DNA from 2 places in the Photorhabdus laumondii genome. Region 2 is predicted to be linked to the other one. Evidence: predicted binding sites of a transcription regulator. Region 2 holds the regulator's gene; the other holds the start of a gene.

The links. Region 2 encodes LexA, which represses DNA repair genes until DNA is damaged. Its sites were predicted from a motif close to TNCTGTATGTACATACAGNA; they were not measured.
Region 1: the regulator LexA is predicted to act here: its motif matches at 4,897-4,916, upstream of uvrB (excinuclease ABC subunit UvrB).

The regions. Positions count from the first base shown of each region.
Region 1 covers NZ_CP024901.1:1,780,382-1,787,988, forward strand. The annotation lists gene bioF (8-amino-7-oxononanoate synthase) at 1-30, shown strand, start outside; gene bioC (malonyl-ACP O-methyltransferase BioC) at 14-781, shown strand; gene bioD (dethiobiotin synthase) at 774-1,454, shown strand; gene PluTT01m_RS07780 (queuosine precursor transporter) at 1,771-2,664, opposite strand; gene PluTT01m_RS07785 (helix-turn-helix domain-containing protein) at 2,665-3,279, opposite strand; gene uvrB (excinuclease ABC subunit UvrB) at 4,953-6,962, shown strand.
Region 2 covers NZ_CP024901.1:5,100,932-5,108,538, forward strand. The annotation lists gene PluTT01m_RS22405 (lactate oxidase) at 423-1,613, shown strand; gene PluTT01m_RS22410 (DUF1266 domain-containing protein) at 1,941-3,083, opposite strand; gene zur (zinc uptake transcriptional repressor Zur) at 3,303-3,815, shown strand; gene lexA (transcriptional repressor LexA) at 3,975-4,580, opposite strand; gene PluTT01m_RS22425 (diacylglycerol kinase) at 4,700-5,071, opposite strand; gene plsB (glycerol-3-phosphate 1-O-acyltransferase PlsB) at 5,201-7,607, shown strand, end outside.

The DNA.
Region 1 (7,607 bases), 2.4 Mb from region 2:
ATGGAGGCGTTGCATGGGTTCCGTAGCTGAATTTGCCAATAAACAGGCGATTGCGGGAGCGTTTGGACGAGCGGCCGCCAATTATGATGTGGTAGCGAAATTACAGCAGCAAACCGGTGAATTCCTCATGCAACAAGTTGGTGAGCATTCCGGCAAATTAGTATTGGATGCAGGTTGCGGTACCGGTTTTTTTAGTCACCGCTGGCGACAACAGGGGAAGCAGGTTATTGGGCTGGATTTGGCATCAGGCATGTTAGCTCATGCCCGTAAGCAATTGGCGGCTGACTATTATTTACAAGCGGATATTGAACATTTAGGGCTTGCTGACAACAGTGTTGATATCTGTTTCAGTAATCTGGTTGTTCAGTGGTGTGATGATTTATCCAGTGCTTTAAGAGAACTTTATCGGGTAACCCGTCCTGGTGGATTAATTCTATTTTCCACCTTAGCTAAAGGTTCATTGTATGAATTGAAGCAAGCTTGGAGTGTGGTTGATAACTACCAGCATATTAATCAGTTCCTGCCGCAACAGACAATTAAAGATGCCTGTCAAGGGTTCCGGCATTGTCTTATTAGTCAGGTTTATCGCCAGCAATATTCTCATATATTGCCGCTATTGGGTTCTCTGAAAGGGATTGGTGCGACTCACCTTCATGATGGGCGACAGCAAGGACTGATGACGCGTGGACGACTGATTGCTCTGGAACAGGCTTATCCACGAGAAAACGAACAGTTACCTCTTAGCTATCAGGTGGTTTTTGGAGTGATTCATCGTGACTAAGCGCTGGTTTTTGACGGGTACAGATACCGAAGTGGGGAAAACAGTTGTAAGTTGCGCTTTGTTACAAGCGGCAACTAAAGCAGGATATAAAACAGCAGGTTATAAACCCGTTGCTTCTGGTAGTGAAATAACACCGGCAGGTGTTCGTAATGCTGATGCAGTGGCATTGCTGGCAAATAGTTCTGTATCTTTGCAATATGAAGAAGTGAATCCGTTAGTATTTGTTGAAGCAACATCACCCCATATTGCCAGTGATGATTCGAATCAACCTATTGATTTTACTGTTATGTCTATGGGGTTACATCAGTTAGAAAAGAAAGCAGACTGGGTTTTAGTTGAGGGCGCGGGTGGTTGGTATACCCCTTTATCAGAATCGGTGACTTTTGCTGACTGGGTGGTTAAAGAGCAACTGCCGGTTATTTTGGCAGTGGGAGTGAAGTTGGGCTGTATTAATCATGCGATACTTACCGTGGAGGCTATTATAGGTTCAGGATTACATTTTGCAGGCTGGATAGCTAATGAGGTTGAACCCGCAGGCAAACGTCAGCAAGAATATTTGGCGACATTAGAGCGGATGTTACCGGCTCCTTTATTAGGTACGATTCCTCATTTAACGCAAGAATATTTTAATCATTTAGGGGAATATATAGATTTAAAATTACTGAATAATTAATTTGAAAATTTAATCTGGTAGAATATTCTTTCAATGTCATGATGAATGATTACATTATTCATATCTATGTTTTACTGTTGATGATATACCCGTCATCTTTCAAGTTGCTTCTTTGTTGGCTGCACTCACTCACCCCGGTCACATAGTTCTCTATGCTCCCGGGGATTTGCTCCCTTGCCGCCGCGATGCATTTTGAAATCCATAGGGTATAGATATATAAAGGGTTATTTTAGCACAATATGCCGGAATAACATTCCGGCATAAAAATGATACTTTTCAACGACTTTTCTCTATTCTGACAAAACGTTATCTCTATTTATACTTCAGCGAGTTTTTTATTCACTGGTGTATCTTCTGGTCGATTTATATAATTTCTGAATATCTTCCTTACCAGATAAATAGGGCCTACACCCAGGATAGAATAAGCCACTTTAATGAGGAACTGGGCGATAATCATTTCTTTTATGATGTCTATGCCGAGAACACCATAGAAAGCGATTGAACAGAATATTATACTGTCGAATGCTGAAGCGATAACAGTACTGGTTATTACTCGCAGGAAAAGATACTTTGAGTTTGTGAGAGATTTTATTTTGCAGAGGAGATACGAGTTTATATTCTCAGAGATAAAATAAGCAAGAGATGATGCCAGTAATACAGATACGATACTATTCACTATTCCATTATAAGTCGCACCAAATTCCCATCCAGGAACACCCGGCATCAGTGCGGTTCCCCAAAGCCCTAGAACAAATAATAAGTTCGCAGCAAAAGAGATAATAATCGTTCTTCTTGCCAGACGTAATCCATAGAATTCGTTTAGAATATCGACCAGTAAGAAAGTTATAGGGTAAATAAAAACCCCAGGAGGCGTGACAATATTAAGGATCGGGATATGAATGGGTTTCACACCACATATGGTAGAGAAAATATAGATAACACTGAGTGCGATGCTAATGAGTAAATAGGCTTGCCATGAACGTTCATGACGGTCCCCAAGTTCATAAGCGGTTACGATATTACTGTGGCTGTATAGTTTCCGGTATATCGTACTGAGCTCATGTCTGCTCAGATCTTCTGAAATATCACTGTCAACGAGCTCTTTTAACCCCATAGTAATGGTCTTACCTGTCGCTAGCACCATGACATTTGCCGATAATTTACCATACCTTGAAAATCCCAGTAACTTAAACTTTTGATTTGCTGTCATTTATAGTCTTTCTCCTACAATATAGCCCAAAAAATGAGCATTTCTGTAGGGTTTCCTATCGAGGCTGTCATCATTTTTCTCTTGCCGGATAAAGAACCCAATTTCCTTAGCGTAATACAATAATGGCGTATTGGTGACTAATGCGGGGGGACGTTTTATGATGATCACCTCACCGGGTATGAATGTATCTTCTATTGCCGATTCGACTTTAAGAGCCAACATGTTTGATTCATCACCAAAGAAATAGGTCAGCGGATACTCGGTAACAAGCTGACCTATTTTTTTCTCAGAAACGGCTAAAAATTCAGATTGGGGAACGATAGGGATAGCCGAAGGATTTTTATTGCCTTCGGTTGAAAGTGTTTCATTGAGGCGCTCTAATTGTTCAAGGTCATAATATTCTATTTCTTCACAGGAGACACCGAAAAAATCGGAAATCCGAAGAACAGTAGATTGTTGAACGTTATTGACTTGTCCTTCCAGGATTTTATAAATGGTGGTACGGGTCAATCCTGTTCGATTGGAAAAAGAGCTCTTGGTTTCTCCACGGGTACGTATCAAATATTCTATATTTTTAATGATATTTGTTTTTCGCTGTGCATTAGACGTTTTCATGAGAATCCTTTATATAAAGATAACAGCATTACTATATATTACTTGATGGTATTGTCCAGTGTGAAAAAACCACCCATTGTGATAATTTATTGATTTTACTTTTAATATCTTATTTTTATGATTATCTATATTAGCACATCCTATATCAGAAAAGGCTCATGGATTTACCTTTATATTCTAAAAACGAAAGTTAAATCATGGAATTAAGTGAAATTCATTATAAAGTTTACACAAAACTGAACTTTATGTTTATTTTTGTGTTGACTTTATGGATTTTATTATAATAATGTTAAGTTGTGTTGATGTGTTTTTGGTTTATCAGATAGCATCAAACAAAATATTATTCTTATTATAAATCTCTCGGGGAAGAGCTACTTTATCCTTCGAGTTTGGAAGTGGGTTATTTTTTTAGCACTAGGGAATATTCAAGAAAATAGAGGAAGTTAAATAAACATTAGGACTGAAATTAGTAAATTAATAAAATGATAACACGGTTAAAACACCAGGAAATGGCAGTATAAAGATGCTTTGGAACAGCAATCGATTGAAATTGTGAATGATAGATACAAAGTAAGTTTTTCGATCGAAAATAGCCAGCAGAATATTGGACGTTTTACGAAGGCTATGTCGATTTGATATTTATGTATCTATCATTTTTTTTGAGCGGTCGCGATGGAGCTCATTTTGTAAAATAGAGGATATGTTGATGTGAATTCATTAATTTATCAAGGACATATATTAATGTCCTAATTAAAAATCGGGTTTTACTCACGCCAATTAAGCTAGTTTTTTTGGGTAAATATTTATCGGTATAATTTATATCGGCATTGTTTATATCGGTATTGCTTATATCGGCATAGTCAAAAATGCTATTGATGATCTTGAGCCTGCTATTGCTGAAAGTAGAGCATCCTATTTCCGCTTAGGTAAAACACGACTCCCCTCTTGAAGAACAGATTTCATACGGAAACTGTTCACTGGCTACTTCTTATTGAATAAAAATTCTAATCTAATCCATATTGTTTACTGTTGTTTGGTGCAGAAAAGACAGTTTTTTTCGCTCAGTCTACAGAAAAAATAGACAATTATCTATCTTTAATGCGGGTAATATTGAACGAATATAATTTATTGATATTTAATTTCTATGAGAAAATTCTTACTTTTTCAGCAAATTTATTCATTTTTTTGAGAGGAAGTATTGAGATAAAGGTTAAAAAAATAGTAAAAATTTTTATCGGTAGAGGATACCTATTTTGTGGCATGATGTTGCAACCTCGTACAGTTAATAGGGTTTGTAGAGTTATCCACTATTCCTGTGGATAACCTTGTGTATTAGACTTAGAAAAGTTACGCGACGCAAGAAAGTACGCGGCTTTCGTCAAGGTTGATGTTATTCTCGTCTTTGTTTTAATTGTATTAAATATCAATAAGATAACTAAAATCAAGACCTGCCTGACCTGTGATGATGTCCCATGTTGTCACCTTTCAGCCAATCATATAGAAAATAGAAAAATCAAGATAATTTTGGGGATAAAATGGGATTTATTTTGATATCAACGAATGTTTAATTGATAGGGAAGTGACCTATTTGAGTCCGTTTTTATAAAACCAACTTGAAGCTGGTTTTATATCCAGTATTATATGTGAATCAATGTTAGGAAAGTGAGATACCGATGAGTAAGGTGTTCAAATTACATTCTGACTTCCAACCGGGGGGTGATCAACCAGAGGCCATCCGTCAATTACAAGAAGGCTTAGAAGATGGGCTTGCCCACCAGACTTTGCTAGGGGTCACGGGGTCGGGTAAGACATTTACTGTCGCTAATGTGATAGCTAATTTAAACCGACCAACGATGGTACTTGCTCCGAACAAGACACTGGCGGCTCAACTTTACAGCGAAATGAAGGACTTTTTCCCAGAAAATTCCGTAGAGTACTTTGTTTCCTATTACGATTATTACCAGCCGGAAGCTTATGTGCCGAGTTCCGATACTTTTATCGAAAAAGATGCTTCCGTGAACGAACATATTGAGCAAATGCGCCTGTCCGCGACAAAAGCTTTGCTGGAGCGGCGAGATGTGATTGTCGTTGCGTCTGTATCGGCTATTTATGGTTTGGGTGATCCTGATAGTTACCTGAAAATGATGCTCCACCTGACCAACGGTATGATGATTGATCAACGCTCTATTCTGCGGCGTTTAGCTGAATTGCAATATACTCGTAATGATCAGGCATTCCAGCGAGGGACATTTAGGGTTCGTGGTGAAGTGATTGATATCTTTCCGGCTGAATCTGATGAGCATGCCCTGCGGGTTGAACTATTTGATGATGAAGTAGAACGGTTATCACTGTTTGATCCGCTAACAGGGCAGGTTCAATATCATGTTCCACGATACACCGTTTATCCGAAAACCCACTATGTTACTCCGCGTGAGCGTATTATTCAGGCAATGGAAGCGATTAAAATTGAGCTTGAGCAGCGGCGTAAGGTATTGCTGGCAAATGGTAAGCTGCTGGAAGAACAGCGTATTACGCAGCGTACTCAATTTGATTTGGAAATGATGAATGAATTGGGTTATTGCTCCGGCATTGAAAATTATTCCCGTTACCTCTCTGGCCGCACTGAAGGGGAACCGCCGCCGACACTGTTTGATTATCTCCCTGCTGATGGTTTGCTGGTAGTGGATGAATCGCACGTTACCATCCCGCAAATTGGTGGGATGTATCGAGGGGATCGTTCTCGCAAAGAGACGCTGGTGGAATATGGTTTCCGTATGCCTTCTGCACTGGATAATCGCCCACTTCGGTTTGAAGAATTTGAAGCACTGGCTCCACAGACCATTTATATTTCGGCTACGCCGGGCAAATATGAATTGGAAAAATCCAGTGGCGATGTGGTGGAACAGGTGGTGCGTCCTACTGGTTTGCTTGATCCGGAAGTGGAGGTGCGTCCTGTAGCGACACAGGTTGATGACTTACTGTCTGAAATCCGTATTCGGGCGGTGAAAAATGAACGGGTGCTGGTTACCACGTTGACTAAGCGAATGGCAGAGGACTTAACGGAGTATTTGGAAGAACACGGTGAGCGGGTTCGCTATTTGCATTCGGATATCGATACTGTCGAACGTGTGGAAATTATTCGGGATCTTCGTTTAGGTGAGTTTGATGTATTAGTGGGAATTAACTTGCTGAGGGAAGGGCTGGATATGCCAGAAGTTTCTCTGGTGGCTATTCTTGATGCGGATAAAGAAGGTTTCTTGCGGTCTGAACGTTCATTAATTCAGACGATTGGGCGTGCTGCCCGTAACCTGCATGGTAAAGCGATCCTTTATGGCGATAAGATCACTGATTCAATGGCAAAAGCTATTGGTGAAACGGAACGCCGGCGTGCTAAACAGCAGATATTTAATGAAAAACACGGTATTGTTCCAAAAGGTCTGAATAAGAAAATTAATGATATTCTGCAAATTGGGCAGCCAGCGGGTGGTAAAAGAAAGGGCAGAGGTAAAGCGGTTGCCACAGCGGAAACATTCAGCAACCTGTCTGCCAAAGAGCTGGAAAGCAAAATCCGCGAGCTGGAAGCGAAGATGTACCAGCATGCGCAGGATCTTGAATTCGAACAGGCGGCTAGTGTTCGGGATCAGGTTCAGGCATTGCGTGAGCAATTTATTGCCAATTTTTAACAATTGTCCCGTAAATCCTTGCCCAGTGCGAGGATGTCGCAAAAGGCCAGCATTGAAAATAAACCCGCAGAGATTTATTGCCTGTTATTGGGGCTGACAACCCATAACAGGCTAAATATCGAACTTCAATATATACCCGTCATCTTTCAAGTTGCCTCTTTGTTGGCTGTACTCACCCTGGTCACATAGTTCTCTATGCTCCCAGGGATTCTCTCCCTTGCCGCCGCGATGCATCTTGAAATCCATAGGGTATAACCTAAATTTTTCGATTGAAAAAGGAGCGATTAGGCGATGTATTAATTAAAGAATTCAATATGAAAAATCGGAATTAATAGCGATTAATTAGCCATTTCATGTGACATTAATCACATTCTTTTCATATTCATCTGATAAATATCGTGCTCTTGTGGTCATAATACTTAGAGAGCGAAATTCTCTGTTATTTGTCTCCACTCCATCCTACTTAGCTGGAAGCGGTCTATTGTTCTCTCTAACGCCACGTATTAAATGATGGCTATTTTACGCTGTCATTTTTTTACCACGGAACAGACCGGCGCTATTTAAAAGAGCCGCATGTAATGACTCGCTTAATAGCCTCTTGCGTTATCCCCGTTGCAGGATAATGGTTCAATTATGTAGGGTTTC
Region 2 (7,607 bases):
TCATCGTATATAATTTTCAGATCGCATTTCAATAATAGCCCTTTTTTGATAAGGAGTGATGAAATATTTTTATAACTTAGAGAAATTAATTATTTTCTTATAGTTGATGCCGTTAATATATCAATGCCTGAAGCCAAATTTATACCTAAGCTATTCATTTACATTCAGCATCCGAAAGTCCCTCTATTTGAACTATTCCCCAAAATTCAGGTAAGCAAATAAAATAAGCTACCATATTTTAATCTGAGTTTTGTGATGCGCCTCTCATAATAAAAAACCGCCAGTTCCAATAGGATTGATCAGCTTATAAAAACATTATTGAGGATTTATTAGCTTGAATTATTCAGAATAGGTCTATTCTTAATATGTGGACAAATTCTATTGTCAATACTTATTAAACCTACTAAGTAAGGGAAAATTATATGCCATCAAGAAGAGACGTCATAGTTGGAGGATTAAGTCTTGCTGCTGCCGGTACGCTATCCGCTGTGTCCTCAGCCAACGCTGCAACTGCTAACATAAAACTGACAGGAGCCTATAAAACAAATAGTGCAGAAAAATCCCTCGATATCATTAATCTTTATGACTTGGAAGAAGAAGCACGTAAATTGATTCCAACGCCCCAATTTGACTATATCAGCGGCGGTTCAGGTGATGAATGGACTCTACGTGAAAACACCAGAGCCTTTGACGATTTCCAAATTATTCCCCGCTATCTCGCAGGAGTAAAAGAGCCTGACACAACAACCGAATTGCTCGGCAGTAACGTGGATATGCCTATTTTTATTCCTCCAATAGCCGCACATGGGCTGGCTCATACTACCGCTGAATTGGGAACAGCGAGAGGCGCTGCCTCTGCCGGTACCCTGTTTACTGCACAAACTCTGTCTAATTCATCTCTTGAAGAGATAGCAAAAGTGAGTAACGGACCCAAATGGTTTCAAATTTATTTAACCAAAGATATGGGTATTAACCGTGAACTGATACGCCGGGCCAAAGCGATGGGAGCAACTGCCATCGTCTTTACAGTCGATTTAGAGTGGAGTGGTAACAGAGAAGCAGATAAACGTAATAAATTTATTTTCCCACACTCACTGCCATTCCCTAATATCCCTGGCGCTCCCGTAGGAGCAACCTTATCAGAAATTACAGAGCTATTTAAACGGGATCTTAATTTCAGTGATTTGGAGTTCCTCGCCAAAGAATCGGGCCTCCCAATCATCGTGAAAGGCATTCAATCTGCCGAAAATGCTAAAGAGTGTGTTAACCACGGTGCCGCAGCGATTCAAGTTTCTAATCACGGTGGTCGGCAGTTAGATACTGTCCCGGCAGCAATTGCCTCATTACCGCACATTGTTGAAGCTGTTGGATCTAAAATTCCAGTCTATCTAGACGGAGGCATCCGCCGCGGTACCCATGTGTTTAAAGCACTCGCATTGGGTGCCAAAGCTGTCGCTATCGGTAGGCCCATTTTGTATGCGCTGGCATTAGGTGGAGCACCAGGCGTAACTTCCATTTTAAACCTACTTAAGGATGAGCTGAAACTTAGCATGAAACTGGCAGGATGTGCAGCCATTAAGGATATAGAGAGAAAATTTATTAGTTTGATTTAACCCATTAACTAATAAAGCAAATATTGGCCCCGTTTCATTTGAAACAGGTGATTTCAGGAAACGGGGTAAATTATGTTACCTTTAGAAATAATAGATACCATACTGAAAAAATCCGTTCTCTCACTTTACAGCATTATTTCCTATTATTAATTATTCGCTTCCCCTTGAAATGTTCTTCAAGGGGAAATGTTTCATATATACCCTACGGATTTCAAGATGCATCGCGACGGCAAGGGAGCGAATCCCCGGGAGCATAGCAAACTATGTGACCGGGGTGAGCGAGTTCAGCCAACAAAGAGGCAACTTGAAAGATAACGGGTATAAATATTAATGGAGTACACGAGACGCTGACAGCTCAGTAATATCAAATTCATAACTTTGTTGTTCTTCCATGTTACTGCGTAAAACATCTTCTACTAATGCAGAAAAACCTGTCATCATCTGCCTTTCCATAATAATGCCTTTTGGTTCAGGCCACGGCAAACTAGCAATTGGCCAGTCACAATGTGACTTATAATAATTAAATTGTTCCAGCCGCTCTTTAGACCGATCAAAATCATTACTCCAGTAAGCATTGCCTAGCCGAAAGTTTGTATAAAACTCATCAAAACTACCGAAGATTTCATAAATATAATCAGCGGTTTTCAGCATATTTTTCCATGCCATTTCTTCACTGATATAACCGGCACAAAAACAGTTGCGACTTAAAACGATTGCAAGCCATAAATCAAATCCCCACACTAATGCAGGAGGGCGCTTATTAATAGGTTTGGCACATTTATGAATATAGTCGGGTGTTACTTCAACTAATTTGGCAAGCACTTTAAACATTTTCCCATCACTAAGAGCAGCATCAATAGCAAAATGTTTTGAATGTACCCCCTCCCACAAACCCGTTAGCATTTTCATATACCCTTCTTCATCAATAATTCCCCAGTCGCTGTATAATTGGGATTGATGTTCCTGAGTCGGAGATAATGGCAGCAGACAGTAACGATAGCTATCATGGGCAACCCGTGACTGTAGAGGATAATGCTCTAGAGTTTCACTCCAAAAACCTAGCCAATAGTCACCAACAATATTGAGTCGTAATACCTGACGCTTATCTTCGGGTAAAAGAGATAAACCTGCTTGTTGATAATAACGCCGTTGTTCCCATTCAGGACGCTTAACAATGCGATAAATAATAACCAAGAGTAACATTACGCCAAATAATGCTACACCACCTACTTGTGCCAGAAGTAAATAGTCCGTATCAGGGACAGATACATTACCTATTATAAATAAAACAATTGCTACAGATAATACAATACCCATACATACCGCAATTACAAATAAAATATTAATCAACGCATATAATGCACTTAGAAAAGGTAACTTTCTTTTTTCAGAGATAATATGCTTCATTACCTGATAGCCTTTAACGGGGAACTGTCTATAATGAGGCTGATTTTGTAAAAGCTCTTTCATCACAAATGCTTCCTTTCCGAAAATTATCTGTCATATACGATAATTCTTGTCTGTATTATCATAAACTTCAAGAAAACATTATTTTTGCTACTGAGTACCAATTTAGCCAAATTAACTCCATCAGGGGACAATCACAATGAACTTTTCTGGATAATATTTTCTATTGAAGAAACATGATAACATCACAATATTATCATCGTACTGGTTGTAAGAGGCGCAATGAAATTGATTAATCAAAAAAAATTACTGGAACAGGCCGAAGTTATTTGCCAGGCTCGTGGAGTCCGCTTTACTCCTCAGCGGCTTGAAGTTTTGCGTCTCATTTCAGAGCAGCCAGGGGCAATCAGTGCTTATGATTTACTGGATTTGCTACGGGAAGCAGAACCACAGGCTAAACCGCCGACCATATACCGGGCACTGGAATTTCTGTTGGAACAGGGGTTTATTCATAAAATAGAATCCACCAACAGTTATGTCCTATGTCACCATATTGAACAGCCAAGCCACACTTCAGCAATGTTTATTTGTGATCGTTGTGGTTCTGTTACCGAGCGAGATGGTGGAACCATTGAATCCGCCATCCAACAGTTAGCAAAAACAGCCGGGTTCAGTTTACGCCATACAGTCATCGAAGCGCATGGCTTATGTTCACCTTGTGAAGAGATAGAATCCTGTATTAAACGAGATGAATGCCAGCATGACCACAGAATTGAAGGAAGTAAAAAGAAATAGATAGCAAGTAAATACTTACTTTTGGTGCAGAGCCAGACTGAAATAAACAACCGCAGAATCACGTTTAAGATAATCACAACGATAAATTCAACAACATGATTCTGCCGTAATATTGCAATTCTTTAACCATTCCAAAAACAACAATTTGATATTTTACTATCAGGACCAGTTGCCGTTACGAATCACCCCAACCGCCAATCCTTCAATTGTCAGGCCCTGTTCACGCAAATCCACCTCAATTGGCTTAAATTCGGGGTTTTCTGCCAACAATTCAACTTTATTTCCGGTCTGTTTAAAACGTTTTACCGTCACTTCATCTTCAATGCGAGCAACAATAATCTGCCCATTACGAACATTTTGTGTTTTATGCACAGCCAGCAGATCACCATCCATAATCCCAACATCTTTCATAGACATTCCGCTGACCCGCAGCAGGAAATCTGCACTTGGCTTAAACAATGCAGGATCAACCTGATAATGACTTTCAATATGCTCCTGTGCCAACAGTGGTTCACCTGCGGCGACACGACCAATTAACGGTAAACCAGATTCTTCCAACAGCAAACGGATACCCCTAGATGCCCCAGCAACAATCTCTATCACCCCTTTACGAGCCAATGCTTTTAAATGCTCTTCAGCCGCGTTAGGTGAACGAAAGCCAAGACGGGCTGCAATTTCAGCACGCGTTGGCGGCATACCTGTTTGCGAAATATGGTCACGCACCAAGTCATAAACTTGCTGCTGCCTTGCGGTAAGTGCTTTCATTTCGTCCCCTGTTTGTTTATACAGTCAATATGTAAGTATATACAGCTAAATAACGATTGGGAACCTACTAAGGCAGAAAATCAGCCTATTATAATATAATACCTAATTATTAAACCAAATTAGGCCATAAAATAGTGCCAAAGGATGGTTCCCCAGACAATTAATGACAACATCATCGTCAGAAAGACCGCCGCCGATCCCATATCTTTCGCGCGACCGGACAATTCATGGAACTCACTGCCAATACGATCAACAATTGCTTCAATAGCACTATTCAGGATTTCCATAATCAACACCAGCATCACTGAACCAATCAGTAAAATGCGTTCAATAGCGCCGATATCCAGATAAAATGCAACCATCATAGCCAATATCGCTAAAATTATTTCCTGACGGAAAGCCGCTTCATTTTGCCATGTCGCCCTAATACCCTTCACTGAATATACGATTGCTTTAATGATACGGGCTAAGCCCTTGGATTGATTCGCCATAAATTATTCACACCAAATATGAGGTTATTTGACACTTTCCACTCTTATTATTGTCTTAACGCAACAGATCTCAACCCCCGTTTCTGATATGCTGGCAACGTGTTGCTAACAAGAGGCTTCAAGATATTTATGTCAAGTTGGCGTAAAATATATTATAAATTATTGAATTTACCACTAAAAATACTGGTAAAGAGCAAACTTATCCCTACAGATCCGATCACTGAATTGCGGCTCGATACGACACGCCCGATTCTGTACGTGCTACCGTATCACTCTAAAGCAGACTTACTGGCATTACGTCAGCAATGTCTTGAGCAGGATCTGCCGGACCCATTAAATTTACTGGAGATCGGTGACACTGAACTTCCCAGTTATGTATTTATCGATAATGGCCCACGTGTATTCCGCTATTGCGCACCAAAGCAAGAATCCGTAAAAATTTTCCATGCTTATCTGGATCTACATCGCAATAATCCCAATCTGGATATTCAACTGCTGCCAGTTTCTGTCATGTTCGGCCGTTCCCCCGGACGCGAAGGGCAGAACGCTCCACATTTACGGCTACTCAATGGTATCCAAAAATTCTTTGCCATTCTCTGGCTAGGCCGAGATAGTTTCGTGCGCTTTTCAAACACAGTATCTCTGCGCTATATGGCAACTGAGCATGGCACTGACAAGACTATTGCCCATAAACTGGCTCGTGTGGCACGAATGCACTATTCACGTCAACGCCTAGCCGCCGTCGGACCACGCCTGCCGGTTCGTCAGGAGCTGTTTAACAAGTTGCTGGCTTCAAAAGCAATAGAAAAGGCAGTCTCTGATGAGGCCCGTACCAAGAAAATCTCACATGAGAAAGCCCGACAGAATGCCATTAACATGATGGAAGAGATTGCGGCGAATTTCTCTTATGAAACGGTACGACTGTCAGGCCGTGTACTGGGTTGGACCTGGAACCGCCTGTATCAAGGGATCAATGTTCACAATGCTGAACGCATCCGCCGTTTGGCACAGGATGGCCACGAACTGGTTTATGCGCCCTGCCACCGTAGCCACATGGATTATTTACTGCTCTCTTATGTGCTCTACCATCAAGGCTTGGTACCGCCCCATATCGCCGCGGGCATCAACCTGAATTTTTGGCCAGCAGGGCCAATATTCCGCCGCCTTGGTGCATTTTTCATCCGCCGCACGTTTAAGGGTAATAAACTCTACGCCACGATATTCCGGGAATATCTAGGTGAATTATTTGCCCGAGGTTATTCTGTTGAATACTTTATGGAAGGCGGGCGCTCCAGGACAGGTCGTTTACTCGATCCCAAAACGGGTACTCTCTCCATGACGTTACAGGCGCTGTTGAGAGGCGAATCACGCCCAATTACCATTATTCCGATTTATATCGGCTACGAGCATGTGATGGAAGTTGCCACCTATGCCAAAGAGCTGCGTGGGGCAACCAAAGAGAAAGAGGGCTTTTTCCAGATGATACGTGGTTTGCGCAAACTTCGTAATCTGGGGCAAGGCTACGTCAACTTTGGCGAACCCATCCCGTTGATCCAATACCTTAACAACCATGTTCCTAGCTGGCGCGATTCTATTGATCCAATAGAATTCCATCGCCCCGAATGGTTCAATCCGACAGTCAATCAACTGTCTGAGAAGATTATGGTAAACATCAACAACACGGCGGCGGCTAACGCAATTAACTTGTGTTCAACGGCCCTGCTTGCATCGCGTCAGCGAGCACTCACTCGTGAGCAACTGCTTGAGCAACTGGATTGTTATATACAGCTCATGCGCAATGCGCCCTACGCTACTGATGTCACCGTACCAAAGAAAACCGCGGAGGAGTTGCTAGAACACGCTCTGCAAATGGATAAGTTCGAGGTAGACAAAGACAGTATGGGTGACATTATCATTCTGCCACGTGATCGTGCAGTTTTGATGACCTACTACCGCAACAATATTCAACATCTCTTAGTACTGCCATCACTGATTGCCTGCATCGTTATTCATCATCGCCGTATCAGCCGCGAAGCGCTGTTAAGCCAGGTCGCAATCATTTATCCACTCCTTAAAGCCGAGCTGTTTATGCGTTATAGCAAAACAGAGCTGCCAGAAGTGGTTAATACGCTGATCAACGAACTGACTCGCCAGTGCCTTATCTGCAACAAGGAGCATGGCATGCTGGTGCTGAATCCAGCACGTATCCGCCCCCTGCAATTGCTGGCAGCCGGCATCCGTGAAACACTGCAACGTTATGCCATCACACTCTCTTTACTGAACGCCAACCCAGTAATCAGCCGGGGAGTGCTGGAAAAAGAGAGTCGGATGTTAGCGCAACGTTTGTCGGTATTGCATGGTATCAACGCACCTGAATTCTTTGATAAGGCGGTATTTACTACGTCGGTCAATACACTGCGTGAAGAAGGTTATATCAGTGACAGTGGTAATGCGATTACAGCAAATACCCAAGAGCTGTATCAGGTATTAGGTGAACTAATGTCACCTGAGATTCGTCTTACTATCGAGAGCGTCA